3 regions of the Pseudodesulfovibrio sp. lm2024 genome follow, and region 3 is predicted to be linked to each of the others. Evidence: predicted binding sites of a transcription regulator. Region 3 holds the regulator's gene; each other region holds the start of a gene.
What was found. The regulator sigma-54, encoded in region 3, starts transcription at its own class of promoters, with help from an activator protein. The targets are predictions, from matches to a motif close to CTGGCACGGNNNNTGCTT.

Region 1: the regulator sigma-54 is predicted to act here: its motif matches at 5,472-5,489, upstream of ACR42D_RS17785 (flagellar hook protein FlgE).
Region 2: the regulator sigma-54 is predicted to act here: its motif matches at 2,172-2,189, upstream of ACR42D_RS16745 (NifB/NifX family molybdenum-iron cluster-binding protein).

What each region holds. Positions count from the first base shown of each region.
Region 1 covers NZ_CP195092.1:3,804,579-3,815,040, forward strand. Annotated here, with positions in the region: gene ACR42D_RS17770 (MFS transporter) at 1-1,024, opposite strand, end outside; gene ACR42D_RS17775 (carbohydrate kinase family protein) at 1,405-2,283, opposite strand; gene ACR42D_RS17780 (tetratricopeptide repeat protein) at 2,286-3,635, opposite strand; gene ACR42D_RS17785 (flagellar hook protein FlgE) at 3,765-5,378, opposite strand; gene ACR42D_RS17790 (OmpH/Skp family outer membrane protein) at 5,716-6,297, shown strand; gene ACR42D_RS17795 (Hpt domain-containing protein) at 6,366-6,713, opposite strand; gene ACR42D_RS17800 (hypothetical protein) at 6,817-8,073, opposite strand; gene ACR42D_RS17805 (3D domain-containing protein) at 8,375-8,869, shown strand; gene ACR42D_RS17810 (nitroreductase family protein) at 9,378-10,184, opposite strand; gene ACR42D_RS17815 (hypothetical protein) at 10,244-10,462, opposite strand, start outside.
Region 2 covers NZ_CP195092.1:3,590,419-3,600,880, reverse strand. Annotated here, with positions in the region: gene ACR42D_RS16755 (IS1595 family transposase) at 1-610, shown strand, start outside; gene ACR42D_RS16750 (P-loop NTPase) at 784-1,659, opposite strand; gene ACR42D_RS16745 (NifB/NifX family molybdenum-iron cluster-binding protein) at 1,771-1,968, opposite strand; gene ACR42D_RS16740 (sigma-54 interaction domain-containing protein) at 2,280-3,611, opposite strand; gene ACR42D_RS16735 (alpha/beta hydrolase family protein) at 3,697-4,704, opposite strand; gene hypB (hydrogenase nickel incorporation protein HypB) at 4,822-5,481, opposite strand; gene ACR42D_RS16725 (hydrogenase maturation nickel metallochaperone HypA) at 5,495-5,842, opposite strand; FMN riboswitch at 6,065-6,213, shown strand; gene ribB (3,4-dihydroxy-2-butanone-4-phosphate synthase) at 6,340-7,086, shown strand; gene ACR42D_RS16715 (FAD-dependent oxidoreductase) at 7,378-9,078, shown strand; gene ilvD (dihydroxy-acid dehydratase) at 9,406-10,462, shown strand, end outside.
Region 3 covers NZ_CP195092.1:2,019,508-2,029,969, forward strand. Annotated here, with positions in the region: gene ACR42D_RS09410 (manganese-dependent inorganic pyrophosphatase) at 1-801, opposite strand, end outside; gene ACR42D_RS09415 (PTS sugar transporter subunit IIC) at 1,137-1,811, opposite strand; gene ACR42D_RS09420 (PTS sugar transporter subunit IIB) at 1,838-2,302, opposite strand; gene ACR42D_RS09425 (PTS sugar transporter subunit IIA) at 2,313-2,750, opposite strand; gene rapZ (RNase adapter RapZ) at 2,753-3,634, opposite strand; gene ACR42D_RS09435 (PTS sugar transporter subunit IIA) at 3,653-4,102, opposite strand; gene hpf (ribosome hibernation-promoting factor, HPF/YfiA family) at 4,105-4,647, opposite strand; gene rpoN (RNA polymerase factor sigma-54) at 4,684-6,093, opposite strand; gene lptB (LPS export ABC transporter ATP-binding protein) at 6,331-7,056, opposite strand; gene ACR42D_RS09455 (LptA/OstA family protein) at 7,057-7,926, opposite strand; gene lptC (LPS export ABC transporter periplasmic protein LptC) at 7,910-8,527, opposite strand; gene ACR42D_RS09465 (KdsC family phosphatase) at 8,528-9,052, opposite strand; gene kdsA (3-deoxy-8-phosphooctulonate synthase) at 9,045-9,848, opposite strand; gene ACR42D_RS09475 (CTP synthase) at 9,852-10,462, opposite strand, start outside.

The DNA.
Region 1 (10,462 bases), 1.8 Mb from region 3:
TGGTCATATAGATGCCGTTGGCCCGCCCGCCGATGGCGGTGGGCACGGAATACACGATGCGCTGACTCAGTATTTGGTTGGTTTGCACTCCCGCGTCAAGCAAAATGGTACAGATCAACAGCCCCGCCAACATGGCCTGCGCGGCGGCGAATCCGGAAAGGGCGAACACGGCCGCCACCAGTCCCATGGCCCCCAGGGTCGTCACGGCCGTGCGCCCCCTGTCGGCCTGACGCCCCGCCCAGGGAGCGGCCACCACGCTACCGGCTCCGGCCAGGGCGAACAGACCGATGCCGTAGGAGCCCATGCCGAACCGGTCGGCCAGCAACAGGGGAATCGCGGTCCAGAGGATGTTGAAGACGCAGAACAGCAAGGCTTGGTAGACGGCCCGGCGTCTCACCGTCGGCAGGTCGCGCAGCAGCCGGACCATGGAGGCGAGAATGCGTCCGTAATGCATGCCCCCCTGCGGCCTGCGGACCGGCATGGCGAAGGCGAGCGGCACGGTGCAGCAAAGCAGCAGGGAACCGGAAAGGTAGAAGACGCCCCGCCATCCCAACAACCCGGCCAGGAACAGGGTTGCTGGCCGTGCGAGCATGATGCCGCCGAGCAGTCCCGCCATGACGATTCCCACCACGCGGCCCCGGCGTTCAAGCGGCGTGAGGTGGGCGATGGTCAACATGAGAATCTGCCCCGCAGCCGAGCAGAGCCCGAGAATGAAGGACGACAGGAAGAACACGCCGCTGGTTTGGGCCGAGGCCACCCCGAACAATCCGGCGACCGCACCGGCCAGACACGCCAGGACCAGGGCGCGGCTCTCCACCAGATCCGCCAGGGGGACCAGCAGGAAAAGCCCCAGGCCATAGCCCACCTGAGCCACGCTGACCAGAGATCCTGCCAGTTCGGGCGTCACGCCGATGGCCGGAGCGATGGAGGCGACCAGCGGCTGCGCGTAATAGAGATTCGCCACCAGCGCGGCGATGACCAGGGTGAACAGGGAGACCGTGATCCTGGACAGCTCTTTTTCCATGCCCGGCCCACTTGATGTATTGGTTGATGACATAACATTCCTCATTGAGCGGTGTATTCGCCCGTTTGCGGCGCAACGGACGAATCGCACCCGTTTCCGCCTTATTGTAAAACTGAACGTTCAGTTTTATAATTAGCCACACAGCAGAAGTCAACGGCAAAGGATGAAATGCTTGCATCTCGTCTCTTAACCCCTTGAATGACGACTAAAAATCCATCGACAGCCATGCCGTACGGTTGGGATCGGACGCGCCCCATACCCCTGCCTACCCGTGTGAGATGCAGGCGCTTTGGGTAAACACTCCGGCACGCATCGCCCCATGAAGAAGGCCGCCCCGAAAGGCGGCCTTCTCAAGCTCTGGGAGGATCGTCGCGGGGAGGCTACGCCAACCGCAGCTCCCGGGGCATCTCGGGCATGGCGCCGGATTGCCCGCAGACGTGGGCCGCGACCTTGGCGGCGTAGCGGTTGATCTTGTCCAGGGGCCACTGCTTGAGATGGCCGAGCACCAGGGCGGCGGTGAAGGCGTCCCCGGCCCCGATGGTGTCGACCACCTTGATCGGCTCGCCGGGCAGATCGGAGACGGTGTCCGGGGACAGAAGCAGGCTGCCCTTGTCGCCCCGGGTCAGGACCGCGAGGTCGAGACCGTGGCGCTCCATGAGCGCGCGCAGGGCGGGCTGCTCGCCCGGAGGCAGGGAGAAAAGGCGGGTCACGATGTCGAGTTCCGCGTCGTTGATCTTGAGCACGTCGGCCGCGTCCAGGGATGCGGCCAGGGTCTCGGGGGAATAGAAGTCCTGGCGCAGGTTGATGTCGAAGACCTTGAGCCCTTTCCTGGCCGCTGACAGGAAGCGGTGGATGGACCGGCGGGAAATCTCCCCGCGCTGGGCCAGGGAGCCGAAGCAGATGGCGTCCGCATTGGCGGCCAGGGTCAGGGCGGATTGGTCCAGGGTCAGAAAATCCCAGGCCACATCATCCGGGAAGACGTAGGTGGCCACGCCGTCCGCGTCCACGCGGGCGTCCACCGTGCCGGTGGGATGATCCGGGTCCAGGGACACGGCGTCGATGTTCAGCCCCAGGCAGACGAGCAGGGACAGGGCTTCGCGGCCCAGGTCGTCGTCGCCCACGCGGGACACCGGCACCCCGGCCCCGCCCAGGGCGTTGACGTGATAGGCGAAATTGGCGGGCGCACCGCCCAGCAGGCGGGTCTGGGGCAGCACGTCCCAGAGGATTTCCCCCAGCCCCACGGCAAGAATCGGATGCATGGCTACCCCGCTTTTTCCACGATCAGTTTGAGCCGCTCCCGCGCCCGCCCGCGCAGGGGCGAATCCGAGGACGCGGTCCGTTCCATGAAGGACACCAGGTTGTCGAGGGCGTTTTCCATGTACGGATGATCCGGCCCGAGCGAACGCTCGTAGGCGGCGAAACCGCGCTCGAAACAGTCGAACGCCTCTTCGGTCCGCCCCCGGTTGTCCAGGAACAGGGCCAGATTGCACAGGGCCCGACCGGTCTCGGGATGGTCCTCGCCGTAAGCGCCGCCGTAAATGGACAGGCTCTTGCGGAAATGGGCCTCGGCCTCGGGGTCCTTGCCCAGCCGCTCGAAGAGCAGCCCGGCCAGGTTGTGGCTGGACGCGGTCTCCGGGTGGCGCTCGCCGTATAGCTCGGCGGCCAACTCCAGGCTTTGCAGCGCGTGTTGCAACCCCTGCCCGGGGCGGTCCAGGGCGTCCATGAGCAGAGCCAGGTTGTGCAGGCAGGAGGCGGCGGCCGGGTGGCGCTCCTGATCGGCTGCGCGGAGCACGGCCAGGCAGTCGTTCAGGGCCGCCTCGGCCCCGGCGAGGTCGCCCCGCGCCTGCCTGACCATGGCCAGCCCGTTCAGGACCGGGGCCGTGGCCAGGTTGTTCTCGGTCAAGATTTCGCGTTGCAGGTCCAGGCAGGCGTTGAACGCGGCCTCGGCTCGGGCCAGATCGTTCCCGGCCCAGTAGACCGTGGCCAGCCCCTCGAGGTCGGCGGCGATGTCCGGGTGGTTGCCGCCCTTGAGGGCCACATCCACGTTCATGGCCGCTTCCAGGAGTTCGGCGGCCTCCTGGTGGCGCTGCTGGTAGTAGAGGGAGAATCCGGTCTGGTGCAGGACCCGGTTGGCCGCTGCCGTGTGCACGCCGAGCTCGGCGACCAAGTCGCGGCAGGCCAGGACGTGGGGCATGAGCCACCGGACCATGGGCCATTGCTGCGGGTCGGCGTCGGGCAGGGCCAGGTTCAGGGCGTAGATCGCCCGCCCGGCCCATTCGGCGGCCTGTTCCGGGTCAAGGGAGCGGCGCAGGGCCTGGCGCACGTCTCCGGGCAGGGCGAATACCTGGTGGTCGGCATCGGCCATGACCAGATCGCGGCCCACCAGCGGGTCCATGAGCGCAGTGGCCGCGAAAAAGGCTGCGGCCGGGTTGACCAGGGCCGGGTTGTGCGGGGTGCCGTCCACGGACAGGGCGAAATCGTAAGGCAGGGGGGCGTCGGCCAGCATGGCGGCCATGAAAAGGGTTTCGGCCCCGCCCGGGGCCTCCCGTTCCACCTCCCGGACCAGGTCCAATACGGTCTCGGGGCTGCGGTCGTCGCGTGTATCCGTCACGGAATGCTCCTTGTTGACAAATCTTGCTCTGACTATCCGGTTTGCCGGGGGAATTCAAGGCGAGGCGTGAAAAAGGGCGCTGCCCGGACCGGCCGGACAGCGCCCTGCAAGGCGTTTATCGGGAAGCGGCTAGCGCTTGACCGAGATGAGCGTGTTCAGGACCGAGTCCGAGGTGGTGATGACCTTGGTGTTCGCCTGGTAGCCGCGCTGGGTGACGATCATGGTCGCGAACTCCTTGGCCATGTCCACGTTGCTCTCCTCCAGGGACTTCTGGCTGATGGTCCCGCGCCCCCGGTCTCCGGCCTCGCCGAGCATGGCCTCGCCCGAGGCGTCGGTGGCCAGGAAGTTGGTCCCGCCGTCGCGCTTGAGCCCCCAGGGACTGTTGAACTTGTACACGGCCACCTTGAACATCTCCTCGGTCTGGCCGTTGGAGAAATGGCCGCTCATGACCCCGTTCTGGTCCACGCTGATGGAATCGAGGTAACCCCAGGAGTAACCGTCCTGGAGGTGATACATGGTGGCGGACGGCTTGTCGTAGCTGGTGGTCACTCGGGCGTCGCGCTTCATGTTGTCCATCTCGATCAACAGGTCCGCATTGTTGCCGATGGAGGCGGCCGTGCCGCCGCCGCTGGTCCGCCAGGAGCCGTTGGCCGAGCTGATCCCGAAGTCGTAGCTGATGGTCCGGGTCTCGCCGGTGGCGCCGCCGTTGCTGCCAAAGGTATAGTTGAACTGCGCCAGGCCGTCGTCGCTGAAACTCGCCGGGACCCAGGAGGACAGGCTTTTGCCGCCCGCTCCGGAGGTGGCCGTCGGGTCCAGGGTGTAGGCCGACTGGTTGACCAGCACCCCCCGGTCGTTGAAGGTCAGGACCCCCATTCCGGCCAGCCCGGCAGCCGATGTGCCGTAGGCCGACGAGCCGTCCGACTCCCCGGGGAAGGCGATGACGTATTCCCAATAGGTGTAGCCCGGCACCGCGTTGGACAGGTTCGAGGTGGACACCGGGTCGAAATAGACGGTCATCTCGTGGCGGCCGCCGTTCTCGTCGAACACGCTGATGGACGTGGAGTACTGCGGCCGGGTATTGCCGAAAGGCGTGGCCGCGTTGCTCAGGTTGGCATTGTACGCCTGTACCATGGCGAAGAACGGATTGTCTTCATTGGAGATCTGACTGGTCGCCGTGCGGTCGAGCTGGGTGACCAACTCCACCGAAGAGGTGGCCAGCGGCTCGGACCGGACCACGCGGGCGACCTGGCCGTCCACGGTGATGTCCTCGTAGGGCAACTGGATGTCGGACACGCTCGTTCCCCACGTTTTGGTCTCCCGGTCGTAGGCGAACCCCTGCAACCGGTACCCCTGGGGGTTGACCAGGTAGGCCTCGGTGTTGAAGCGGAATCCGCCCGCCCGGGTGTAGCGCATGGTTCCCGAGGAGTCGCTGACCCCGAAGAACCCCTGACCCGAGAGAGCCAGGTCCGTGGACGCCGTGGACGAAGACAATGGCCCGTCCGTAAAGATGCCCCGTATGGCGGACACGCCCACGCCCATGCCCATCTGGCTGATGCGCGAAGCCCCGGAATCATACGTGGCGCTGCCCGAGGCCACCTGTTGGCTCATCAAATCGCCGAACAGGATGTTCGAGCGCTTGTAGCCGATGGTGTCGACGTTCGCCAAGTTGTTGGCCAGGACTTGCATGCCCTGGCTGTGGGCTATCACGCCTGTGGCGCCCACATACATGCTTCCAAAACTCATACTTCCTCCGATCCGGCGCTCGCCGGATTCGCGGGAACCACCGGGATACCCATTCCCGGCAATAAATTCCCGACGCCTTCTCGGAAGTGTAAACAGCAAGGGGTGTGCCATTAAGAAAACTTTATGTTTCCAGAGAGTAAGCGTCGGTCCGGGCGCGGCACATCCTGCCGGGACGCGTGCCGGTCCGCCCTTTTCGCGTCCCCGGCCAAAGCCCCCGGCGCGGGCGGGCGAGGGGACGGGCCAGCCGATCTTTCCCTTGCCAGATACCGGCGGCGCGCGTAGTCTTGCGCGACTTCGAACCCCGAGTGACACCAAACGAAACCATGGAGATATAGTAATGAAACGGATTCTTCCCCTGCTCGTCGTCGCCATCCTGGCCCTGGGCCTGAGCGCCTGCAACCAGGAGCAGCCGATCAAGATCGGCATCGTGGACGAGGCCGCCGCCTTCAAGGAAAACAAGCTGGCCACCGAGGCCATGGCCCACCTCCAGGAGATGGGCAAGCCGCTGCAGCAGAAGGCCGAAGCCGCCTACAAGGCCATGCAGGCCAACCAGACCGAAGAGACCGTGGCCGCCTACAAGCTGGCCATGGGCGAGCTGCAGAACACCATGAACGCCGAGCAGCAGCGCATCGTCGCCATGGTCGACGCCAAGTTCAACGAGATCCTCGAGAACTACCGCAAGGAAAAGGGGCTGGCCGTGATCCTGAGCAAGCAGGCCGTGATCGCGTCCAGCGAGACCGTGGACATCACCAAGGACATCGAAGCAGCCATGAACAACGTGACCATGGACTTCTCCCTGCCCGAAGCGCCCCAGGCCGAGGCTCCCAAGGCCGAGGCTCCGGCCGCCGAACAGGCCGCCCCGGCGGCTCCCGCCGAGGAAGCCGCTCCGGCCCCCGAGGCGAAGAAAGAAGCGGAATAACCGCCCTGCGCATGAAAAGGCCTGTCCGCCATATGGCGGACAGGCCTTTTTTTATTGCTGTCTGCAACTCAGCCGTCGTCCCGGAAGCGGACCATGAGGTCCCGGGTCCGGCCCAGGCTGTCGTTGAAGTCGTCGAACCGCTCACGCAGCGGGACCAGGTCCCCTTTGCGCCCGGCATACTCCATCTCCAGGGCCAGCCTGCCCAGCGTTTCGGCGCGAACAACCCCGCACATGCCCTTGAGCGAATGGGCCAGCTTGGTCGCCCGGCCCACGTCTTCGGCACCCAAGGCCTCGGCCAGTTCGGCCACGCGCTTCGGGCAGTCCTCAAGAAAGGCATCGATGAGTTCCACTGCCAGTTCCCGGTCATGGGCCAGGCTGGACAGGAACTGCTCGATGTCGAACAAATCCCGCGTCATTGCTCCCCCTTCGGTTCCAGTAGAAAAAGCAGCTTAGCATCCGTGAATGGGGTTGGAAAGTGGTTTTCCTGCCTGTATAGGTCAAAAACAGGGAATAACCGGCTCAAACGCAGGTACAGACCGCTCCGGAAATGCGCTTCCACCGCCCATGGTCAAAGGCGAGCAGGATCTCCTGCACGGTCCGGTAGCGGCAGTCGCGCAGGCACAAGCGGACCGGCTGACGCCGGAAGCCCTCGGCCACCCGTCGGCCGAATGAGGCGTGCGAGCGCACCCACACGTCCCTTTCCGGGGCAGCGGACCGGACCCGGCCGTACGCCTGCTCCCCGCCCAGGCCGCCCTGCTGCGGGGCAGTGACCACCGTGGGCCGGTTCAGGGACAAAATCCGCCGCCTCCCCAGAAAGGCGAGGGCGGAATTCCCACAGAGCAGCACACCGCAATCCACGTCCCCGAACCGGAAGGCCAGACCGCTGCCGGGCGCGCTCAACCGCCGGACCGCCTGGAACAGTTCCGCCGCCGACACGCTCCCCGCCGGGCCGGGCTCCCCGGTGACCGGCAGGCCGTTCAGGCACATGAACGGGTGCCGGGACACGAGATGCCCTTCCTGCCGCCCGGTCTGGCGGAACCAGCGTACCCGAACCCCGCCACGGGCCAGCAGCCCCTCGGCGGCCACGGACACGGCCAGGCTCCCGGCCACCTCGCGGGCCATGCGCTGGCGGGCCACGGACATCCCCTCGGCATAGCGATCCAGCAGCCTGCCGCAGAGCACCGCCCGCGACCCGGTCGTCTTCTTCCGCGCCAGATCGTCGAGGCAGAGCGGCAGGAATTCGCCCCCGCCCCCGGCCGCGCCACGGCCCAGAAACAATTCCGCCACCACCGCAAAGACCTCGGACGGCGTCGCCTTGCCGCTCGTTTCCGGCTGCCGTCCCAGGCAGGCGGCCGCGCCGAGCAGGGCCATCTTCGCGGCCGGGGCCAACGGGCGCACGGCGGGAACGGTCGGCAGGGTGTCGGGCAAGGGAGAGGAGACGTCCGCCTGCGCTGGCCAGCCGCAGCAGGCCAGCCAGTGCGCGATCTTGCCGTCAAACCCATGCGCAGCGCGGGCAAGGGCGCGAAGGCTTTCGGGCAGCCAGTACTCCCCCACCGGATAGTCGCTGTCCATGAGATCGAGAATCCCGCCGAGCCGGTCGAACGACGCGGATGTGCACACCACGGCCCGCAATTTGCCCACCCGCCGTTCCCTGAGCAGTCCGGGCAAATCCCCGCCCAACCCACCGCCGTCAAAGAGATAAGCCCCGCGCCGGGTGGTCAGCAGGCAGGCCTCCCCCCGGTCCACCGGAAGCACTCTGAATGTCGTTGAACCCATTTGTTTCCTTGATGAATTTCGCCACACCGCGCGCTTGTTCGAGCTTAATATATTCAAAGTGATTTTCTATATCAAGAAATAATTCAAACCGATAAAAACGACCTCCCGCAAGGGGCTGTTATTTCAGGCGTCTCCCCTGCCGCGTTCAGCCCATCGAACGGACTATAGTATAATTTTACCTTTTAATTCAATGTATTGCAGCGGCGAGGTCCGTGTCTTGCATCGAAAAGACATAGGCGTTGACAAGGTTTTGGGCGGTCATTATATGCCTCGGACCTAAAACAACAAGGAAGCAATCCTGATGCGAATACTATTCAACTACACCATCACTCCGGTCCTGTGTGCGGCCCTGGTGATCATGGCCGTGGTTGTGGTCGTCAAACAGCAGAAGATCGACGACCTGCACCACCGCCTTGAGCTGGTCCAGAAGACCGCCGAAGCACGCAAGATCATGGTCGAGGAGGCCCGCCTCCTGCAGAAGGCCAAGAATATGTCCCCGGTGCGCACGGTAACCGTGACCGCCTACAACCCCACCACCGATCAGTGCGACGACGATCCGCTCATCGCCGCCTCCATGCGCAAGGTCCGCTCCGGCACCATCGCCGTGTCCCGCGACCTCTTCGACCAGGGCTGGGTCTTCGGCCGCAAGGTCCGCATCGAGGGCCTCGGCATCTTCGAAATCAACGACCTCATGAACAAGCGCTTTCACCAGCGCATCGATATCTTCATGTGGGACGAATCGAGAGCGAGAGAGTTCGGGCGCAAGAACATCAAGGCGGCGCTACTCGATATCTAGTTCGAGTGAACTCGCAAGTAAGGGCCCCGTCACGGGGCCTTTTTTATTGCGCCCGAAGATTAAGCGGCTCGGGATAGCGGGCCTATCCATAGTGCGAAGAGCCGCTGTTCGGGGCGTGCCGCCCCGAAATCGCTCCAAAGAATGGGTAGGAGGGTGCCCCATATAGAAAGGCAAGTGCCTCGCTCGACACAATGTCGGGCGAGGCACTTGCCTTTCTATAAGGAGAACGCACCGCCAAAGATCTGGAGCGACTCGGGTGCGCAGCACCCGACAGCGGCTCAGTCCCCCGCGCTCGGAATAGGCTTTGATTCGCCCCGTCCTGGGGCTCACCCCTTCGGGCGTTGCGGAAGGACCGCAACGTCCAAATCCGCTGTCCTGCGGATTTGTCGAGAGTGGGTCAGCTGTGCATTTTCTTCCGGGGGCTTTCCCCGCAGCGTAGCCGTCTACGTGAGGGTGGAAGCCCCCGGAAAAAATGTGCAAATGGCCCGCTATCGGAAGCCGCCCCCCGCTAATCCAGCCAACTAATCTCGACAGTTCTCCTCGTGGGGATACGCTTGTAGCGATATTTCGGATATCCCAACATCAATGCAGCGTAAACGCCGTGTCCTTCGGGGATGCCCAACTCCCTGCGGATGTTGCAGCAGCCTTCGGCCACCTCCATGAGGAAACCGGCCCAGCAGGCGCCGAGGCCGTGGGCGTGGGCCGCGAGTTCGAGGTAGGCGGCGGCCAGGGCGCAGTCCTCGGCCGGGTTGAAGCCGTCCTCCGGGGCGTGGGCCACGGCCACGTGGGGCGCACCGTGCAGGATCTTGTCCACGCCGCGCGCCCAGTTCTTGACCACGCCGGGCATGATCGAGTTGGTGGCCATGTACTCCACGGTCATGCCCGCCAGACGCCGGGTGGCCTGGGGCGTGCGGGTCACGATCCATTGCGCGGGCTGGCCGTTCTTGGCGCTGGGCGCGAACGAGGACACGGAGAAGAGGTGGGACAGGACCTCCTCGGGCACGGGCTTGTCCTTGTAGGTGCGCACCGAACGCCGTCCGGCCAGGAACTGATCGGCCTGGGCCGGGGTCAGCTTGAGATCACGGTCCAGCGGGCCGCACTGGCCCGGGGCCAGCCCCGGGGTCACGGCGGGCATCTCGGGCAGGGTCACGGCCCCCACCGGGCAGACGGCCACGCAGTGGCCGCAGTTGATGCACGTCTTCCTGGCCGCGGGGCGGAGCTTGGGAAAGCCCTCGCGGTCCTCGACGACGAGGTCGAAAGGACACTCGTCACGGCACGCGCCGCAGCGCTTGCAGATATCCTTGTCGGCAAACATAGGTGCTCCTCAAAGGGGGCTGAAGGGACCCGGCGGACCGGGAAAGCGACGCGGCCTGGCTACTTCCGGGCCGCCGCGGCAATGGCCGGGATGGCCTCGTACATGACCCCGCGCAGGGCCTCGGCCAGGATGTCGGCCTCGGAGGAGTAGCCGGGAACGACCACGTCCTCGACCTCGCTGGTGTACTTCTCGGCGTGCAGTGTCGTATCGCCGCGCGAAACCACGATGCGCACCGAGACGCGGCCCTTGTAGGTGGTCACGCCGGTCTGGTTCAGGGT
Region 2 (10,462 bases), 1.6 Mb from region 3:
TGAGCATTTCGTTGCTGGCACCCCAGCCCGCACAGCCAGTGAACTGGTAGGTGTAAACCGCAACACCGCGATCACTTTTTATCAGAGATTACGGAAGATTATCGCAGAGCAGATGCCTTCCGTTGAGATGTTTGCCGGAGAGGTAGAAGTTGATGAGAGTTATTTTGGCGGCTATCGCCGTGGCATTCGAGGGCGGGGGGCTGCTGGTAAAGTCCCAGTATTTGGCATTCTTAAGCGCAATGGGATGGTGTACGCTGAAATAATCCCCGACACTAAAACCAAGACCTTGAAAGGGATAATCGACTTGCAGGTTCAGCCTGACAGCGTGGTGTATACGGATGGTTTGTCATCCTACAAGGTGCTCGATGTGTCTGAATTTAAACACTATCGTATTAATCATCTCAAACGCTATGTTGATGGGCATAACCATATCAACGGCATTGAGAACTTCTGGAACCAAAGTAAGCGCCATCTGAGGAAGTACAACGGTATTCCTCGCAAGTATTTTTGGCTGTATTTGAAAGAGTGCGAATTCAGGTTTAATTACGGCTCCCCAAAAGAGCAGTTATCTATCCTGAAAAAATGGATAAAAAGGCACAATGCGGCATAGTTATCTATGTCAGCCCCAAAAGTTTAGGAAAAGGAGGGGATGGGGGTCTGGGGGAAGGGGAGGAAAGAACCCTTTTCAAAGGGTTTTTCCTCCCCTTCCCCCAGCCGCCGGAGGCAAAAAAAAGTGAGGACGCGCGCAGCGCGTCCTCACTTTTAAATTGGCGATAATCCCGGCTACGCCTTGGGCGGGTCGGGGAGGGCGAGGATGGGGGCGATGACGTGTTCCATGGCCTTGCCGGTGGCGGTATCGCGATGGACTTTCATGAACGGGTAGCCTTCGTCGCCGGAGTCGGCCACGGCGGGGTCCAGGGGGATACGGCCGAGGAACTGGACGCCGGACTCCTTGGCCAGGTCTTCGCCGCCGCCGGACTTGAAGATCTGGTGCACCTTGCCGCAGTCGGGGCAGGCGAAGCCGGACATGTTTTCGACGATGCCGAGCACGCGGTTGCCGACCTCGCCGACAAAGGACACGGACCGGCGCACGTCGTCGATGGCCACGCCCTGGGGGGTGGTGACGATGACGGCCATGGCGGTGGGTCCGAGTGTCTGCAGGGTGGACAGGGGTTCGTCGCCGGTGCCCGGGGGGCAGTCGACGATGAGGTAGTCGAGGTCGCCCCACATGACGTCTTCGACGAATTGCTTGATGAGCCCGATCTTGACCGGACCGCGCCAGATGACGGCCTGGCGGTCGTCCTGGAGCAGGAAGCCCAGGGACATGACGGACAGGTTCTTGCTCCACGGCACGGGTTCCATGACCTGGTCGCCGATGTGGGGCTGCTGGCCCTTGAGGGAGAGCAGGCGGGGCACGCTGGGGCCGTGCACGTCCACGTCGAGCAGGCCGACCTTCTTGCCGGCCAGGGACAGGGCCACGGCGATGTTGGCGGCCACGGTGGACTTGCCCACGCCGCCCTTGCCGGACATGACCACGATCTTGTGTTTGATGCGGCTCAGGGTCTTTTGCAGTTTCTGATCTTCGGGCTTGTCGCAGCCCGTGGCGCTGGTGCAGGTTCCGTCAGGCGAGGCGGACGCACATCCTTGACAATCGCTCATATGATTCTCCCGAAAAACGGCGACCCGTAGCCGCCCTAGAAGTACATGTAGAACCCGGCCGGCGAACGGCCGCGGCCGGGTTACAGAGAGATAACCACAGTGGGGGAAAAGTCAAACCGCGACTCCCGGCATGGCCAGATCGGCCAGCCCGCCGCGCAGATACCCTTCCAGCACCTGGGATTCGGTGCCGGTCAGCCAGGGGATAACCGTGATTCCTGCTTGTTCAAGGGCGTTGCGGGTGCGGTTGCAGATGGCGCCGCACAGAAAAATGGTTACCCCGCAGGCCAATATGGCGGATGTCCTGTCCATAGGGTCCTTTGAGGGAAGGGATAGGAGGCCTGCGGGGTAAGATTTATGGTCGCGTATTTCAAATAGCTTGTATCCGTCCGCGTTCTCGCACACGGAGGCCAGTCGGTCCTGGTAGCACGCCAGGCAGATCAGCTTGGCGGAATCCGATCGCATCATCTCTCTCCAAAAAATTCCGGCAGGACCCGAACCGGTTGATCGAAGATGAGCATAGACCGTGCCAAGAATAATAGTCTGTTAAAACAGGATATTGCAAGTATGGAGAAAATAAGAATGGACGATTAATTCGCCCATTGTGCAGAAGGATAGACGAGTTATTCGCCCGTATCCGGCTCGGCCAGCAACCGGCGCAGGGTGTCCTTGGTGATGCCCAGTTCGCGGCAGGCGGCCATGCGTTTGCCATTGTTGCGGCGCACGGCCTGCCGGGCGGCCCGGCGCTTGATGTCGTCCATGGTGCCGGACAGTCCGTCGGGGGTATCCTGGCGTTGTCCTTCCGGGTGCAGGTATTCCGGGAGGTGTTCCACCTGGATGAACCCGTCCGGGCAGAGGATGAAGGCGTATTCGAGGATGTTTTCCAGCTCGCGCACGTTGCCCGGGAAGTCGTGGCGCATGAGCACGTGCAGGGCGTCCTCGCTGATCCCGCGTATGGCCTTGTCGCGCAGGCCGTTGAACTCGGCCAGGAAGTGGTCGATGAGCAGGGGCAGGTCCTCCTGGCGCTCGGTCAGGGGCGGCAGGGTCAGGGTGACCACGTTGAGGCGGTAGAAGAGGTCCTGGCGGAAGGTCCCTTCGGCCACGGCGTCCTCGAGGTCGCGGTTGGTGGCGGCCACCACGCGCACGTCGGCGTGGACCGGGCTGACGCCGCCCAGGGGCTCGAAGGTCTTTTCCTGGAGGAAGCGCAGCAGCTTGACCTGGAGGTTCTGGGGCATGTCGCCGATCTCGTCCAGGAAAACCGTGCCGCCGTGGGCCAGCTCGAACCGGCCCGGCTTGTCCGTGCGCGCATCGGTGAACGCGCCCGCCTTGTAGCCGAACAGTTCGGATTCGAGCAGGGTGTCGGGCAGGGCCCCGCAGTTAACGGCGACAAACGGCCCGTCCTTGCGCGGGCTCAGAGAATGGATGGCTCGGGCGAAGAGCTCCTTGCCCGTGCCGCTCTTGCCCAGCAGTAGGGTGGTCGCCTCGGACCGGCTGATCTGCGGCAGGATGCGGAATATCTTTTCCAGGGCCTGGGAGCGGCCCACGATGTTCTCGAAGCGGTAGATGTCCTTGGCCTGCTGGCGCGAGACGTGGATGTCGGTCAGGTCGCGGAAGGTCTCCACCCCGCCGACCACCTTGCCGTCGCGGTCCTTGAGCGGCGCGGCCGAAATGGACACGGGCAGGGTGGTGCCGTCCGAGCGGACGATGAAGATGGACTTGTTGACGATGCGCCCGCCCTGGTGGATGCACGCCTTGAGCGCGCACCGGCCGTCGCACAGGGACGAGCGGAACACGTCCCAGCACTTGCGGCCCAGGGCGTCCTCCTCGGATATGCCGGTGATGCGCCGGGCGGCCTCGTTGAAATAGGTCACGTTCCAGTCCGCGTCCACGGTGAACAGCCCGTCGGCGATGGAGGCGAACACGGCCTCGAGGGGGAGGTTCTTGGGAAACGGCATGGGCTCACCGTACAACCGGGAAACCGGGTTGCCAACAAAAACCGGGCGAAAAATTCGCCTGGTGCCGGTTGGGCGTCCGGCCCGGTCAGTCGGCCTCGGGTTGCAGGAACTCCACGACGTAGCGGTTCAGCTGATCGTGGATGGCCCGCCGGTCGCTGCCGTGGTCCTCGCAGACGAACGCCGCGTCCTCCTCGGCCAGGATCTTGACCGCGCCCGGCTGGCATATCTGCATGAAGCTGAAGTGCTGGGCGTCCGGTATCTCCCGGTAGGCCACGTTGGGCGGGAAGTCCTCGAACCGGGGATAGTAGTGGGTGGAGGGCGGAATGTTCCGGTCCTTTCCCCCGCCGATGATGAGGGCCGGGATGGTGATCCCCTTGAGGGATGCGGGCGTGAACGACTCCACGAATCCCGGCGCGACGGCCACGACCTTGTTGAACCGGGCGTCCGTGAGGTCTTGGGCGGCGTAGGTGAAATCCTGTTCGGTCAGGCCGGGCAGGGCGGCGCGGAAGTAGCGGCTTGAGCTGTCCTGGTCCTTGGCGCAGAACTCGACATAGCGGCGCAGGTCGAGCCTTGCCCCGGCCAGGGCCAGGGCGCTGTAGCCGCCGAGCGAATAGCCCACGGCGAATATGTGGCTCGGATCGATGACCTCCCGGAAGCGGGAGCGGAGCATCCCGTCCGCCAGGAAGCTTGCGTCCAGGGGCTGGTCCCAGGCGCGCAGGAGCGAGGCCGGGGTGCCGACGCCCGAGGTGTAGCCCGGATGGTCGGCCGCGCAGACCACGGCCCCGTTTTCGGCCAGCCGCGCGGCCAGCCAGGAGAGGTTGCGCCAGTTGCCCGTGGTCCCGTGGAGCAGGACGTACAGGGGGTACTTCCCGGACTTGATCTTCCCGTCCCCGACCGCGTCGATGCCCTCGAAGACCACGTTTTCCGCAAAGCGTTCGGTTTGGCCGCCGTCGCAGGGATACCAGACATGGGTCTTCAGCGTCCGTCCGCGTTGCGCGTCCTTGAAGACAACTTCGGTCAGGCCCACCCCGGCCATGGCCGGGACGGCCCAGAGCAGGCAGGCAATAAACGCGAAGAACGCCGGTCGTTTCATGGAATGCTCCTTGGACGGTTTTCCGGATCATAGCGCGGCCCGGTCGGGCCGGGCAACCGCAAAGAAAAAGGGCCGCCCGGTCGGGAGGCCCTTTGGAGATCGGTTTCGGGTAAGCGTCTACAGCTTCTCGGCGCGCTTCTTCCGGAGCCAGTCGTACCACTGCTCCATGTTTTCGCCGGTGCGCGCGGAGATGGGCATGACCTCGATGTCCTTGTTCAGTTTCTTGGCGTGCGCCTCGGCCTTGCTCAGGTCGAAGTCCACGTAGGGCAGCAGGTCCACCTTGTTCAGGAGCATGACCGCCGAGATGTGGAACATGAACGGGTATTTCTCGGGCTTGTCGTCGCCTTCGGCCACGGACAGCAGGGTGACCTTGTAGTCCTCGCCCACGTTGAACTCGGCCGGGCAGACCAGGTTGCCCACGTTCTCCACGAACAGGATGTCCAGCCCCTCGGTGTCGATGGCCTTGAGCGCGTCCATGACCATGCCGGAATCCAGGTGGCAGCCGCCCTCGGTGTTGATCTGCACGGCCTGGGCCCCGGTGGCGGCCACGCGCTGGGCGTCGTTGTCGGTCTGCAGGTCGCCCTCGATGACGGCCATCTTGAACTCGTCCTTGAGGTCGCTCAGGGTCCGTTCGAGCAGGGTGGTCTTGCCCGCGCCCGGGGAACTCATCAGGTTCAGGCACAGGATCTTCTTAACCCGGAAATTCTTCTGCAGCTCGTCCGCCAGCCGGTCGTTGGCCTCGAGCACATTGCGGACTATGGTCACTTCCTTGGACATAATCACTCCTTCTTTATTGCTGGTCGTCCACTTCGATGGAGTCGATGAGCATCTCCTTGCCCTCCAGCACCTTGTGGCCCAGCAGGGCCTCGCACTTGGGGCAGGGCATGCACCGGGTGTGCTTCGGGCTGAATACCTCTCCGCATTCGCCGCAGGCCACCTTCACCGGCACCTCGATGATTTCGAGTTCGGCCCCGTCGAATTCGCCGCCGGGGATCAGCGCCTCCCAGGCGAACTGCAGGGACTCGGTGACCACCCCGGCCAGACGGCCGTTCTTGAGGGTCACTTTCTTGAGCTTCTGGCCGTCATACTTGACCATCTCTTCGCGCAGGATGCCGAGGATGGATTCGACAATCGACATTTCATGCATGGCTGTGAGCACTACACCGAAAACCGGATGTGGGCAAGGATGTCGGGCCGCCTTTTGCGGTCCCGGTGCGGACGGGGCGGTCTTCCTTTTGAGACCGATCGCCCGTGTCTTCGCACGGTTGCGCGCCCCCGTCCGGACGGGCGGACAAAACCCCGCTGATTTGTACCGGTATTGGTTGACTTGGCGGTCAGTTCGGTTTTATGGCTATAGCCAACTTGTTCTCAGGGCGGGGTGGAAGTCCCCACCGGCGGTGATCCGGCTATGCCGGTGAGCCCGCGAGCGCCCCTCCGGGTGGAGGGGGTCCAGCAGACCCGGTGCGAATCCGGGGCCGACGGTAACAGTCCGGAATGAAGAGAATGAGGCAGTCCAGCGGCCGATGCCGGGCGGTTCCTTCGCCTGGGCCTCCGGTCGCCGCGGCGGGCGCTTGCGTCCGTCCGCCTGTCTATGCGCCCTGATTCATTCATACTCTTTATTGAAGGAGATTCATGATGGATCAGCCAATCCTCAAACAGTTCGGCGGCCCCATCTCGCGGGTCGAAAAAGCGCTCAAATCCCTGCGCAAGGGCAACGGGGTGCTGGTCACGGACAACGCGGACCGCGAAAACGAGGGCGACCTCATCTTCGCGGCCAAGACCCTGACCAACGAACAGATGGCCATGCTCATCCGCGAGTGCAGCGGCATCGTCTGCCTGTGCCTGACCGAAGACAAGATCAATTCCCTCGGCCTGCCCATGATGGTCGAAAACAACACCAGCGCCTACAACACGGCCTTCACCATCTCCATCGAGGCGGCTCAGGGCGTGACCACCGGCGTGTCCGCGGCGGACCGGGTGGCCACGGTCAAGGCGGCCATCGCCCCGGACGCCACGCCCGCCAGCCTGGCCAGCCCGGGCCACGTGTTCCCGCTGTGCGCCAAGTCCGGCGGCGTGCTCGAGCGCGGCGGCCACACCGAGGCCACCGTGGACCTGAACCGTCTGGCCGGTCTCGAGCCGTGCGGCGTGCTCTGCGAGCTGACCAACCCGGACGGGACCATGGCCAAGCTGCACGAGATCGTGGCCTTTGCCATCAAGCACCAGATGGCCATGTGCACGGTCCAGGACATCATCGCCTACCGCGAGCACATCGGCGACATCGACGCCCAGATGGTCATGCCCGAAAACCTGTCCGCCGTGGCCAAGCCCACCGCGATGTTCCCCAGCGGAACCTTCGCCTCGGGCCGCTCTGACAGGCCGTAGACCGGATACCGACACCTCAACCTTCTTCTCCTAAAACCAAGGCCCCGCCGTTTCGCCCGGCGGGGCCTTTTTCGTTGTCCTGTGGGGTTTCCCCCGAACATCTTTTTCTCCTTCGAAAAAAAGGCGCGGCATTGATCTCGATCAATGGACCGCGTCCGGCTGCGGCGTAGGATGGCTTCATCAAGGAGATGGGGTCGATCCGGCCCCGGAATGATTCGCTTTTGGGCACCGAAACAACGCCACCGTATCCCCCGGCCCCGGCCGGAAGGAGATACCCAAAGGAGAAATGGCATGAGTGCACAAAAGATCGTTGTCATAGGCGGCTCCGCCGCCGGACCCAAGGCCGCCGCGCGGGCCAGGCGTTTGGACGCCGAGGCCGAAGTGACCCTGTTGCAGAAGGCCCCTGAACTGTCCATGGCTTCGTGCGGCTACCCTTACTACATCGGAGGCGACTTCGATGAAAGAGACTCGCTGCTGGCAACGCCCACGGGCGTGGTGCGCGACCCCGCGTTCTTTGCCGCAGCCAAGGGCGTGAACGCAAAGGTGAATACGGAAGTGACCGCCATCAACCGCGAGGAAAGAACCGTGTCCAGCATCGATCTGGGCAGCGGAGAAGCGTCGACCGTGCCGTACGACAAGCTCATCCTCTGCACCGGCGCCACCCCGCGCCGCCCGCCCATACCGGGCATCGAGCTGGACGGCGTCTGCTCGCTGTCCGAGATGCGCGATGCGGACAGGCTGCGCGGCCTGGTGGATTCCGGGCGGGTCAGGGACGCCGTCATCGTGGGCGGCGGGCTCATCGGCATCGAGGTCTGCGAGGCCCTGACCCAATCCGGCATGAACGTCAGCGTGGTGGAGATGCTCTCCCAGCTGCTCATGTTCCTGGATTGGGAGATGGCCAAGCTGGTGGAGAAGCACGTCGTGTCCAAGGGCGTGACCGTGCATACGGACAACGGCGTGGCCGAGTTCCTGGGCCAGGGCGGAAAACTCACCGGCGTCCGGCTCAAGGACGGCACCGAGGTCCCCTGCCAGCTGGCCGTGGTCTCCATCGGTGTGGTCCCCAACGCGGACCTGGCGCGGGACGCGGGCCTGGCCATCGGCGCATTCGGCGGCGTCACCGTGGACGAGTACATGCGCACGTCCGATCCGCATATCTATGCGGCGGGCGACTGCGTGGAGATCAACCATCGCATCACCGGCAAGAAGACCTTCGCTCCGTACGGCGACCTGGCCAACCTGGAGGCGCGCGTGGCCGCGGACAATATGGTCCTGGGCGATACGCGGACCTTCCCCGGCACGGTGAACAGCGGCATCTGCAAGGTCTTCGACCTGTCCGCAGGGGCCACCGGCCTGTCCGAGAAGCGGGCCCGGGACGAGGGCTTCGAGGTGGTCACGGCCACCAACGCCAGCCTGGACCGGCCCGGCTTCATGGGCGCGCGTCTGCTGGTCTCCAAGATGGTGGCCGATGCCAGGACCGGCCGCGTCCTCGGCTTCCAGTGCGTGGGGCCGGGCGAGGTCAACCGCCAGCTGGCCGAGGCGGCCATGGCCGTCATGAACGGCAACACGGTCCTGGACATCAACACGGCGGACCTGCCCTACGCCCCGCCGTTCTCCCTGGCCATCGACCACTTCATCACCACGGCCCACATCCTGGACAACAAGATGTGCGGCCGGATGACCGGCATCAGCAACGCGGAGGTCAAGGCCAAACTGGACAACGGGGAGACGCCGTTCATTCTGGACGTGCGCGCCCCCGGCGAGTTCGAGACCATGCGCCTGAACGTGGGGGAGACCCTTATCCCCCTGGGCGGGCTGCGCGATGCCCAGTCGAAACTGCCCGAGGACAAGGACGCGGAGATCATCGCCTTCTGCAAGATCTCCATGCGCGGCTACGAGGCCCAGCGCATCCTCGAGGCCCGGGGCTGGACCAACGTCAAAGTCATGGAAGGCGGCATCATGGCCTGGCCTTTCAAAGTGGATATGGGCCGCTAGGCCCCAACCGAAACCCCAACCGTCGCCCAGGGCGAAACAGACCGGGAACGCCCGGACAACACCATCTCCTGAAAGAAAACGAGCACTTCCCCTGCCATCCCTTCTTCAGGACAAGGCCCCGCCGGGCGACCGGCGGGGCTTTCCCGTTTTCGGCCGAAGCCCCCGGACAGGCCCCCAGGCCGACCTCGTCAGCGAAGCCTCTTCCATAAGCATGCGGGCCCGTGGGAGCGGCCCTAATACATGCGCGGAAAGTGAAAAAAGTTGACAGGCCGCCCTTATCGGTAGTGAACTGGCTGCCCGAATTTCCGTAACCCGAGAGGTATTCAGATGCGTAGCAAGAAGATGACTGGTGGATTGGAAAAGGCCCCGCACCGTTCGCTGCTGTATGCGAGCGGGCTGTCCAAGGAAGAGATGGACAGGCCCCTGATCGGCGTATGCAACGCCCAGAACGAGATCATCCCCGGTCACGTACATCTAGATACCATCGCCGAAGCCGTGAAGGCGGGCATCCGCATGGCGGGCGGCACGCCGCTCGAGTTCCCGGCCATCGGCGTGTGCGACGGGCTGGCCATGAACCACGAGGGCATGAAGATGTCCCTGCCCAGCCGCGAGATCATCGCCGACTCGGTGGAGATCATGGCCACGGCCCATCCGTTCGACGCCATTGTCTGCATCCCCAACTGCGACAAGATCGTGCCCGGCATGCTCATGGCCATGCTCCGCCTGAACATCCCGGCCGTGCTCGTGTCCGGCGGCCCCATGCTGGCCGGCCACAAGAAAACCTCGGACCTGATCACCGTGTTCGAGGGCGTGGGCAAGGTCCGCGCCGGACAGATGACCGAGGAGGAGCTGGAGGAATACACGGCGGGCGCGTGCCCCACCTGCGGCTCGTGCGCGGGCATGTTCACGGCCAACTCCATGAACTGTCTGGCCGAGTCCATCGGCTTGGCCCTGCCCGGCAACGGCACCATCCCGGCGGTCATGTCCGCCCGCATCCGTCTGGCCAAGAAGGCGGGCATGCAGGTCATGGAAATGCTCGAAAGGAACATTCGCCCCCGCGACATCGTCACCGAGAAGTCCGTGCACAACGCGGTGACCATGGACATGGCGCTCGGCTGTTCGACCAACACCACCTTGCACCTGCCCGCCCTGTTCGCCGAGGCGGGCCTCGATCTTTCGCTTCAGATGTTCAACGAAGTCAGCATGAAGACGCCCAACCTGTGCAAACTGGCCCCGGCCGGTCCGCACTACATGCAGGACCTGGACGAGTCCGGCGGCATTCCGGGCGTCATGAGCGAGCTGGTCAAGAAGGACCTGCTCAACCTCGACGTCATGACCGTGACCGGCAAGACCTTGGGCGAGAACCTCAAGGAGATGGACGCCA
Region 3 (10,462 bases):
ATCGTCGGAGGCGATGAGCATCTCGGAGCCTTCCTTCATGATGTCGGTCAGGAGCAGGAAGACGGAGTGACGGCCGTCGGCCTTGACCTTCTCGATCTCAGCCTGCAGGGCGTCCTTGTGGGCGTCGAGCATGGACAGGTCCACGACTTCCAGCTGGCCGATGCCGACCTTGTTGCCGGACATGTCGAAGTCCTTGTAGTCGCGGAAGACCAGTTCGCTGGCCGGAGCGCCGTCAACGGCGGACTTGACCTTGAACATCTCCATGCCCAGAGCCATGACGTCGCTCACGCCGGCGATCTTGGCCAGGGCTTCGACGGCGGCCTTGTCGGCGTCGGTGCAGGTCACGGACTTGAACATGACGGTGTCGCTCAGGATGGCGCACAGCAGGATGCCGGCGATGTTGGCCGGGATCTCGACGTTGTAGAAGTCGTACATGGACTTCAGCACGGTGGCGGAACAGCCCACGGGCCAGACCCACATTTCCAGCGGACCGGCGGTGGTGATGTCACCCAGCTTGTGGTGGTCGACGACGGCAAGGAGCTCGCCCTTGTCCAGATTGTCGATGGTCTGGGAAATGTCGGTGTGGTCGACCAGGATGATCTGCTTGTCGGTGGCGTCGGTGACGATCTCGGGAGCGGCAAAGCCGAACTTCTCGAGTACGAAGGCGGTCTCCGGAGCGATCTCGCCCTGGGTCACGGCCTTGGCCTCCATACCACGTTTGCTGTACAGGTCGGCGGCACCGATCGCAGAAGCGACGGTGTCGGTATCGGGATTCTTGTGTCCAACAACCAAAATAGCCATATCAAGTCCTCCTAATTGAATTATCCTGTATAAGGAAATTAAGCATCGAAAACAGAATGTGACAGATATCACAAAGCATATCCGCTGCCAAGCTAAAAGCGCAGTCCGAACGAGAAAAGGATGAAAAGAATATCGCCCGTAGCCGGATCGCCATCAAACCGCCACAAGCCGCGTTTCCCAAGGGTTCCTGCGATTGCAGCCAAGCCGATTCGCCCCGGGCGGAGGCGCGTCGAGCGCGGCACGGCCGTTCGCGACAATGTGAAGATGATCCCAAGCCCCCTTCCCTGTCCGCGCGGCCACGTGGGATGTCGGCCCGCACCGGGCGAAAACGGCTTCTACAGGGTAGGCAGGAAACGGTACATGGCGAAGAGGACGACGCCGACCGCCAGAACGGCGTAGGCCCGCTTAAGGCGAAGGGCCATGAGGCCGCCGAGGGAGGCGGCCACCCAGAGGTGTGCCCAGGTGACGCCCAGGTTCGAGAAAATGGTTGGATGCGCGGAAAAGACGAGTTCGAACCCCTGCTTGAGGATGAGCACGGCGACCAGGAAGGAAGCCCAACTCATGACCAGCCCCCGGGCCATGGAGCGCAGGATGAGCGCCCCGGGCAGGTGTTTGGAGTCGGGATTGCGGGCCCAGTTGAGTAGCGCGTTGTAGCTCCCCTGTTCCCGTTCGCGCAGCCATCCTTCGACCTTTGTGCCGATCCAGGCCAGCGGCATGCTGGCGAAGAGCACGAACATGATCCGCGACGGTTGGTCCAGGCCGAACCAGGTGGTCAGGGTCAGGGCCGCGAAGGTGGCCGCCGTGAGCTGGGGCGGGATATAGGTCCCGGCCGGGATGAGGTCGAGCCAGAAAAGTTCGAAGAAAATGGCGATGTACAGGCTGGTGGTATACTCGCCGGTGGCCGCGCCCCAGAAGAAGCCGACCACCAGGGGGCGTTCAAGCAGGCCGATGCTCAGGGACGAGCGGAACTGGGAAAAGAGGGCAAAAAAAAAGCGACCATGGCGAACCAGGCGTAGGTGTGCTGAACGACCATAACCTAGAACCTCACCTGCACGGGGTCATTGGGCACGCACCGGAAGTCCAGCTCCACGCCCTTGCGGTTCAGGTGGCGCAGGCAGGTCTCATCCTCGTCGGACAGGGCCACGCTCGGGGAGACCTGGCGCTTGCCCGGGCTGTAATGGACGTTGCCGATGTTCAGGACGTGGAAATCGAACCCGGAGTCAAAGGCGCGGCGGGCGTCGGCGCAACTGGAAAAGAGGATGATGGAGTCGTGCTCGCCGGGTACGGAGAAGAGCCTGGACACGGTCGCCGAGACCTCTTCCACGGTGACAAACGAGCTCTTCACGGCCTGGGGAATGGCCAGGGACATGATCTCCTGCTGGAGGATGTCGTGGGCCAGTTCGTCGTTGGCCACCACAACGTTCTTGGCCCCGGTGTACGGCAGCCACGTCTCGATGATCTGGCCGTGAATCAAGCGGTTGTCGATACGAACGAGAGTCACGGCATCATACCTATTTCTTTGCTTTTTTGCGCAGCATCGCCCCGGCAACCTTGATCCCCTGCTGGCCCGCGTTCATGACCTTGTCGGCCAGTTCGGGCAGCGCCATGGACCGGGCCTGGAGGGCCGCCACGACCATGGGGAGGTTGACGCCGGTGATGACTTCAAGATTTTCCGACTTCATGAGGGAGAGGGACATGGTTGTGGGGGAACCGCCGAACAGGTCGGTCAGAGCCAGGACGCCCTTGCCCTGCTCCAGGGAATGGATGGCCTTGCGCACACCTTCCAGGGTTTCGTCCACCCCTCTGTTCACGTCCACGCCCACGGCCAGGCAGTTTTCCTGCGGGCCCATGACCGTTTCCGCGGCCTGGAGCAGGGTCTCCCCGAAGGTCCCGTGGGTGACCAGCACCACGCCGATCACGCCGTCCTTTTTGTCAGTCTTTGCAGCCATGTCTAACCGAGTTCCATGTGTCGATGTTCGATCGAGGCAGCATACCCTTTTTCCTTCAGGGTTGCCAGTACCGACTCGGCCACGGAAACCGAACGATGGCGGCCGCCGGTACAACCAAGGGCCAGGGTGATCCTGTAGCGCCCTTCGTCTGCGTAAAGCGGTAAAATATAGAGCAGAAAGTCATGAAACCGTTTGATGAACCCTTGGCCCGTGGGATTGCCCAGGACATAGTCGGCCACCGCCTTGTCCAGGCCGGACATGGGGCGCAGGGACTTGTCGAAATAGGGGTTGGGCAGAAAACGGAGGTCAAAGACCAGGTCGGCCTCGGACGGCACGCCGTACTTGAAGCCGAAGGTGATGATGTGCACCCGCATGCCCATGCTCACGTCTTCCAGGGACGACCACTTGGTCTGGATGACCCGGCGCAGGTCGTGGATGGAATAATCCGTGGTGTCCAGGACCAGGACCGCCCCGAGGCGCACCGGCTCCAGGAGCTTCTTTTCCATCTCCAAGGCCTGCTCCAGGCCGAGGTTGCGGCTCTCCAGCGGATGCGGACGGCGGGTGGTGGCGTAGCGCCGGACCAGCTCCGCCATCTTGGCCTCGAGAAACAGGACCTGCGGAGTGATGCCGAGTTGGGCGAATCCCTCCTGGGCCTTGCTCCAGCCGTCCACGAACTCGAACTGGCGCAGGTCCATGCCCAGTGCCAGGCCGCGGTATTTGGTGTCGAAGGAGAGGATGAGGTCGGCCAGCTTGGCCGACATCTCGGACGGGAGCCCGTCGATGCAGAAGAATCCGAGGTCTTCGAAGACCTTGAGCGCGGTGCTCTTGCCCGAGCCGGAGAGTCCGGTGACGATCACCACCGGGAAAGGGTTGGTCGAGGTCAACGGAATTCGTCCATTCGGTTACACGCTTTTGAGCAGGGTCCAGAGACCCTCGAGGTCATCGGCCGACAGGAACGCCTTGCGGAATTCCTCGTCCTTGAGGAGACGGGAAATCTGGGCCAGGACGCGCAGGTGCATGCCCGCCACCTGTTCCGGGGCGAGCACCAGAAAAAAGATGGTGCACGGGCTGTGGTCCAGCGCCTCGAACTCCACGCCTTTGCGGCTGCGGCCCACGACCACGATGACCTTTTCCAGGTCCTCGAGCTTGCCGTGGGGGATGGCGATGCCGTCCCCGATGCCGGTGGAGCCGAGCCGTTCACGATCGAGAAGGACACGGACCGCATGGTCCGTGTCCATCTCTGGATATTGTACGCCCAGGGGGGCGACGAGTTCATTCAATACGTCCGACTTGGTCTCGGACTCGAGTTCGGGAAGGATCAGTTCCTTCGCCAGGTAATCACTGAGTTTCATGCTTAGTTTCCGGGGTCGATGAGGCCGTAATCGCCGTTCTTTCTCTTGTATATCACGTTGACGCCGTCAGTCTCCGCGTTGAGGAAGACCAGGAATTCGTTGTCACGGGCATCCAGCTGCATGGCGGCCTCGTCCACGGACATGGGCTTGGGCTCGTATGCGTCGGTGCCGACGATGGTGGGCGCTGAACCGGGAGCGATGTCCTCGTAGGACAGGTAGTTCATCTGCACCATTTTATTGGGACGCGCCTGTCTGGGGCGGTTCTTCATCTTTTCGCGCATCTTGCGCAGCTGGGCTTCCAGCTTGTCCAGGACCATGTCGATGGTGGAGTACATGTCCTCCGAATCTTCATAGGCCGAGATATGTATGCGATCCGAGTTCAGGATCACGTCCGCCTTGTGACGGAACTTGTCGACCAGCAGGTTGACCTGGAGATCGGCCTCCGCATCGGAAACGTATTTCGCTACCTTTTCAAAACGCTTTTCCGCGTAACCCTTGAGGTGATCGGAAGGCTCGAAGTTCTTGAAAGTGAAGCTGATGTTCATACGCTGCCTCCTGGTTGAGAGTGCTTCAAGCAGACTTTAGAAGTACTGCTTTCGTTTTGAAGACGAAGGAATGCCCATGGCCGAGCGGTATTTGGCGACTGTACGCCGGGCGATGTTCACTTCCAGCTTCTCCTGGAGGATCTCGCCGATTCTCTCGTCGCTGAGCGGTTTCTTCGTGTCTTCGTCTGCGATCATTTGCTTGATGAGCGCCTTGACGCTCTCCGAACCCACCTGGGACCCGTCGTTCAGGTCCAGGGCCGAGTTGAAGAAGAACTTCAGCTCGAATATGCCGTGAGGCGTCGAAACATACTTGTTGGTCGTAATCCGGCTCACGGTGGATTCGTGCATCTCGATGTCTTCCGCCACCTCCTTGAGGATGAGGGGTTTGAGCTTTGTCACGCCCTCCTCGAAGAATGCCCGTTGGAAGCCGACAATGCTCTCAACTACTTTATACAAGGTTCGCTGCCGCTGGTACAGACTTTTCATCAACCATGCGGCGGAACGCATCTTTTCCTGAAAATATTCCTTCTCCTTGTCGGCCGCGCCCTTCATGGAATCCATGTAGAACGTGTTCATCTGCAGCCTCGGCATGCCGTCCTCGTTGAGGATGATGACGAAGTCTTCGCCGTACTTGTAGACGAACACGTCCGGGCTGACGTAGTGCGGCTCGGTGCTGGAGAAATTGGCGCCGGGCATGGGATCGAGCGTCTGCATCAGGTCGAGATACGACTTGAGCTCATCCATGGTGATCTTGAACTTGCGCGCCAGGGGCTTGTAGCGGTTCTTCTCCAGATCCTCCAGGTGATCGGTGACCAGGGAGACCAGGATAGGATCGTCGTACCCGAGGACCTCCATCTGGACCAGCAGACATTCCTGCGGGGTGCGGGCGCCCACGCCGACCGGGTCCAGGTGCTGGATACGGTGCAGGACGGACTCGATCTCCTCCTCGGAGGCCTGAACCATGGCGGCCAGCTCTTCCAGGGTGGCCTGCAGGTAGCCGTTGGCGTCGAGATTGCCGAGGATGACGTCGCCGATGGCCAGTTCGTGCTCGGTGAAGTTGGACAGGCGCATCTGCCAGTTCAGGTGCCCTTCCAGCGAAGGCTTGGAAGCCAGGCGGGCCTCGAAGGACATGCCCTCTTCGGGCATCTCCATGTCGCGGGACAAAGCCTGCTTGGAAGTGGAGGAAAACTCGCCCAGGTAGTTCTCCCAGTCTGCGTTGCGGACCAGTTCCTCTTCGGCCTGGGATTCGGTCAGGACTTCCGCCTTGTCCGGGACCTCGGTATCGGTCTCGGTCTCATCGAGGAAAGGATTCTCCAACAATTCCTGCTGCACCGTCTCCAGCAGTTCAAGCCGCGACAATTGCAGCAGCTTGATGGCCTGCTGCAACTGGGGCGTCATGACCAGTTGCTGTGAGAGCTTGAGCTGTTGCCGAAGTTCCAATCCCATGATTCACTGCCTGCTTGAGGTTGTGTTTATCGGTTGCCGGATACAGAAATTTTTTTTCGGCCACCTGACATTTTTTCCGATTCAATTATGCCACAGTGAATTAAAGGATGCAACACAATTGTGTTAACACCCTGTATCTATTGATAATTCTGCGTGCATATAATGATATGAAAAAAGTGTACCAACCTTTGGGTACGGTGTAAATCGGGAAAGAGGAAAAAAAGACGGGAACAGGGATTAAAGCCGGAAATCCTCGCCCAGGTAGATCTGCCGGGCGCGACTGGATTTGACTATCTCGGACGGGGCCCCTTCCAGGATGACCGTCCCCTCGTAGACCAGGTAGGCCCGGTCGCAGATATTGAGCGTCTCCCGGACATTGTGGTCCGAGATGAGGATGCCGATGTCCATGGACTTGAGCACGGAGATGATCTCCTGGATATCGATAACCGCGATGGGATCGATACCCGCGAACGGTTCGTCCAGGAGGATGAACTGCGGGTCGAGGATGAGCGCCCGGGCGATCTCCAGCCTGCGTCGCTCGCCGCCGGACAGGAACATGGACGCCTGGTCCGCCAGCTTGGTGATGGTGAACATCTCCATGAGTTCGTCCGCCCTGGCCCGTTGCTGCCGCGAGGTCATGGAGGTCTGCTCCAGGATGATCTCCAGGTTCTGGCGCACGGTCAGCTTCTTGAAGATGGAACTTTCCTGGGGCAGGTAGCTCACCCCCAGGCGGGCCCGCTCGTGCAGGGGCTTGTCCGTGAGCACCTGGCCGCCCAGGGAAACCACCCCGGTATTGGGCTGGACGATGCCCACAAGCATGTAGAACGTGGTCGTCTTGCCCGCGCCGTTGGGGCCGAGCAGGCCGACCACCTCGCGGGCGTCGAGCTTGATGTTGATACCGTGTACGACCTCTTTCTGGCCGTACCGCTTGGACAAATTGGTAGCGCGAAGACCCTCGGCCATCTATTGCACCTTCAGGTTGCCGGGGGTCATGAACACCGCCTTGACGCGCTGCTTGCCGCCGATGACCTCGGACCGGTCGTCCTTGATGTGGAAGTTGATGACCTCGCCGGTCAGGGAGTTGGGGCCGTCCTGGAGCTTGGGATCGCGCTCCATCTTGAGCAGCTGCGGACCCACCATGTAGGTCAGCAGGCCGCAGGTCCCCTCGGTGGTCCCCTTCTTGGCCCGCACGTTGCCCTCGGCCACGATGCGGTCTACGCTGTCGGCGGAGAATTTCTTGTCCGTGCTGGATGCGAGATAGGCCGAAAGCCTGTCGGCCCACAAGGTCAACTCGCCGTGGATGGCGACCACGTGGCCCACGAAGGAGATGACCTTGCCGGTCTCGTCATAGGTCATGCGGTCGGAGGTGATCTTCACCGGCAGACGGCTCGGGTCCACGCCCACCGGGATGGGCGCGGGCGGTACCGCTGCCACCGGGGCCTTGACCTCACCCTCGCCGGAATCCTTCTTGGGGGCCGGTGCGGGCACAGGCGCGGGAGCGTGCTCGGCCTTCTCGACCTTGACAACCTTGAGGTACTTGGCGTTGGCGTAACCCACGGCCTTGGCCTGGTCGCGGTCCTTCTCGCCCAGCTCGAAAACGGCCAGCCAGCCGTTCTGGGGGAAGTCGGTCCGCACCCGCTGCCCCTTGGTCAGGGTGACCACGTGCTCGGCCCCGGGCCTGGGCGCCTTGCGCACGTTCAGGTTGACCGTGGCCTCGCGTACTTCGCCCCAGTCCTGGGCCATGGCCCGGGCCGGAACCAGCAGCAGGGCCAGCATCAGCAGCATTCCCGTCAGGCGAACCGTTTTCAGCAACGTCTTATTCCTTGTTTTCATTCAAAGGACTCCTTCCCAGCCCTTCGGGGGCCAGCAGCGCTTCCACGCCACCGGCGGCCACCATCTGTCTCGTGACCAGGTCGATCTCCAGGGCCTTGGCCTGGACGGTCATGTCCGGACGGCGTACGGTGACGCCGCCTTTGAGATATACCTTACCTATTGCGCCGACATAATCAAGGTACTGTGCGTCCAGGGCCATGTCGCCGAACCGGCCGCTGACCCCGTCGTACAACGACAGGTTGTCGTTCGCCTGATCCACCTCGCCCCGGTCGGCCTGGACATAGACCTCCTGGCGGTCGTCGCCGAAGTAGGCGGTCAGCTGGGGAAAATCCACGGCGATGATGCCGAGCTCCTGGTTGTACTTGGCGCTCTTGGCCAGCAGCTTCCAGTTCATGCTGCCCTCCTTGCCCTGGACCAGTTCGATGTCCTCGGCCGAGACGTCGGCGTCGGCGAACATGTCCTTGCGGGAGACGGGCGCCTGCTCGGCGGTATCCTGGTCCTCCAGGATGGGGTCGGAGAAAAAGAGCGCGTTGACGCCCAGACCGAGAAGCAGCCCCAAGGCGAAAATGACGAACAGAACCAGAGCCGGGCGCCCTCTCATCTAGTCCACCCAACGGCTCAGGGCCTGTTCCTTGAGCCCACGAGCCTCGAGGATGAACGAAATGGCCTCGCGAACCGCGCCCTGCCCGCCATGGCGGGTGGACATCCAGTCTGCGGCCTCGATCACCTCGGGCACCGCGTTGGGCACGCACAGGGCCAGTCCGGCCCGGCCCATGACGGCCAGGTCGATCCAGTCGTCGCCCATGTAGGCGGCCTCTTCCGGGGCGACCCCGACATCTTCGCACATCTTCTCGAACAGGGGGAGCTTGCGGTGACGGCCCGCGTAGTAGTGCTTGATGCCCAACTCGCTGACGCGCTTCTCCACCGGCTTCTGGTCCAAGCCGGTGATGACCCCGATCTCCAGGCCCACGGCCTGGGCCAGCTTGATGCCGAGGCCGTCCTGCACGCTGAACCGCTTCATCAGGATACCGTCGTCACCGTAATACAGCCCGCCGTCGGTGAGCACGCCGTCCACGTCGAGCACCAGCAATTTGATATTCCGCGCCAGGGCGGTCGCGTCAGCCACGGTTGATCTCCCACAGGGCCAACAGCCTCTTCAGCAGGGTTTCGACCTCGGCCAGGGGCAGGGAATTGGGGCCGTCGCACAGCGCCTTGTCCGGGTCCGGATGGACCTCCATGAACACGCCGTCCGCGCCAGCGGCCACAGCGGCCGAGGCCAGCACCGGGACGTATTCGCGCTGCCCGCCCGAAGCGCCGCCCAGCCCGCCGGGCAGCTGCACCGAATGGGTGGCGTCCATGATCACCGGGACGCCGAAGGCCCGCATCTGCGGGATGGAGCGCATGTCCACCACCAGGTTGTTGTAGCCGTAGGTGGAACCGCGCTCGGTCAGCCAGACCTGGTCGTTGCCCGCCGCGCGGAGCTTGTCGACCACATTCCTCATGTCCCAGGGGGCCAGGAACTGCCCCTTCTTGACGTTGACCACCCTGCCCGTCTCGGCGGCGGCCACCAACAGATCGGTCTGGCGGCAGAGGAAGGCCGGAATCTGCAGGACGTCCGCCACCTCGGCCACGGGCGCGGCCTGTTCCGGGTGGTGGATGTCCGTGACCACGGGCAGCCCCGTGGTCCGCTTGACCTCGGCCAGGATATCGAGCCCTTCTTCCATGCCCGGGCCCCGAAAACTGGTCAGCGAGGTCCGGTTGGCCTTGTCGAAGGAGCTCTTGTAGACGATGGGGATGTCCAGCTTGGCGGCCAGCCCGGCGAGCACGTCGGCGGTCTGAAGCGCTATCTCCCTGGTCTCAATGGCACAGGGTCCGGCCAGAATGAACGGGCCGGACCGGCTGGCGGTATACAGGTCTGCCATAGGCTACTTCTTGGCCTTCTCGTCTTTGGATGCCTTGATGAATTCCCGGAACAGCGGATGCGGCTTCATGGGATTGGACTTGAATTCCGGGTGGAACTGGCAGCCCAGGAACCACGGATGATCGGGCAGTTCCACGATCTCCACCAGGGACTCGTCCGGGGCGGTGCCGGAAAGGACCATGCCGTTGGCCTCGAACTGCTCGATGTACTTGTTGTTGTACTCGAAGCGATGACGGTGCCGCTCGTCGATGTTCGCGGTCTTGTACGCTTCGAAGGCCTTGGTGTCCTTCTTGAGCTTGCACGGGTAGGAGCCCAGGCGCATGGTGCCGCCCTTCTCGGACTCCTCGCAGCGGGTCTCGGTCTTCTTGGTCCTGAAATCGAACCATTCCTTCATCAGGTAGATGATATTGTGCGGGGTGAGCTTGTCGAATTCCTCGGAGTTGGCCCCTTCCAGGCCGATGACATTGCGGGCGAACTCGATGCAGGCGCACTGCATGCCCAGACAGATGCCGAAGAAGGGAACCTTGTTCTCGCGGGCGTACTTGATGGACAGGATCTTGCCCTCGATGCCGCGCGAGCCGAAGCCGCCGGGCACCAGGATGCCGTCCAGGCCCT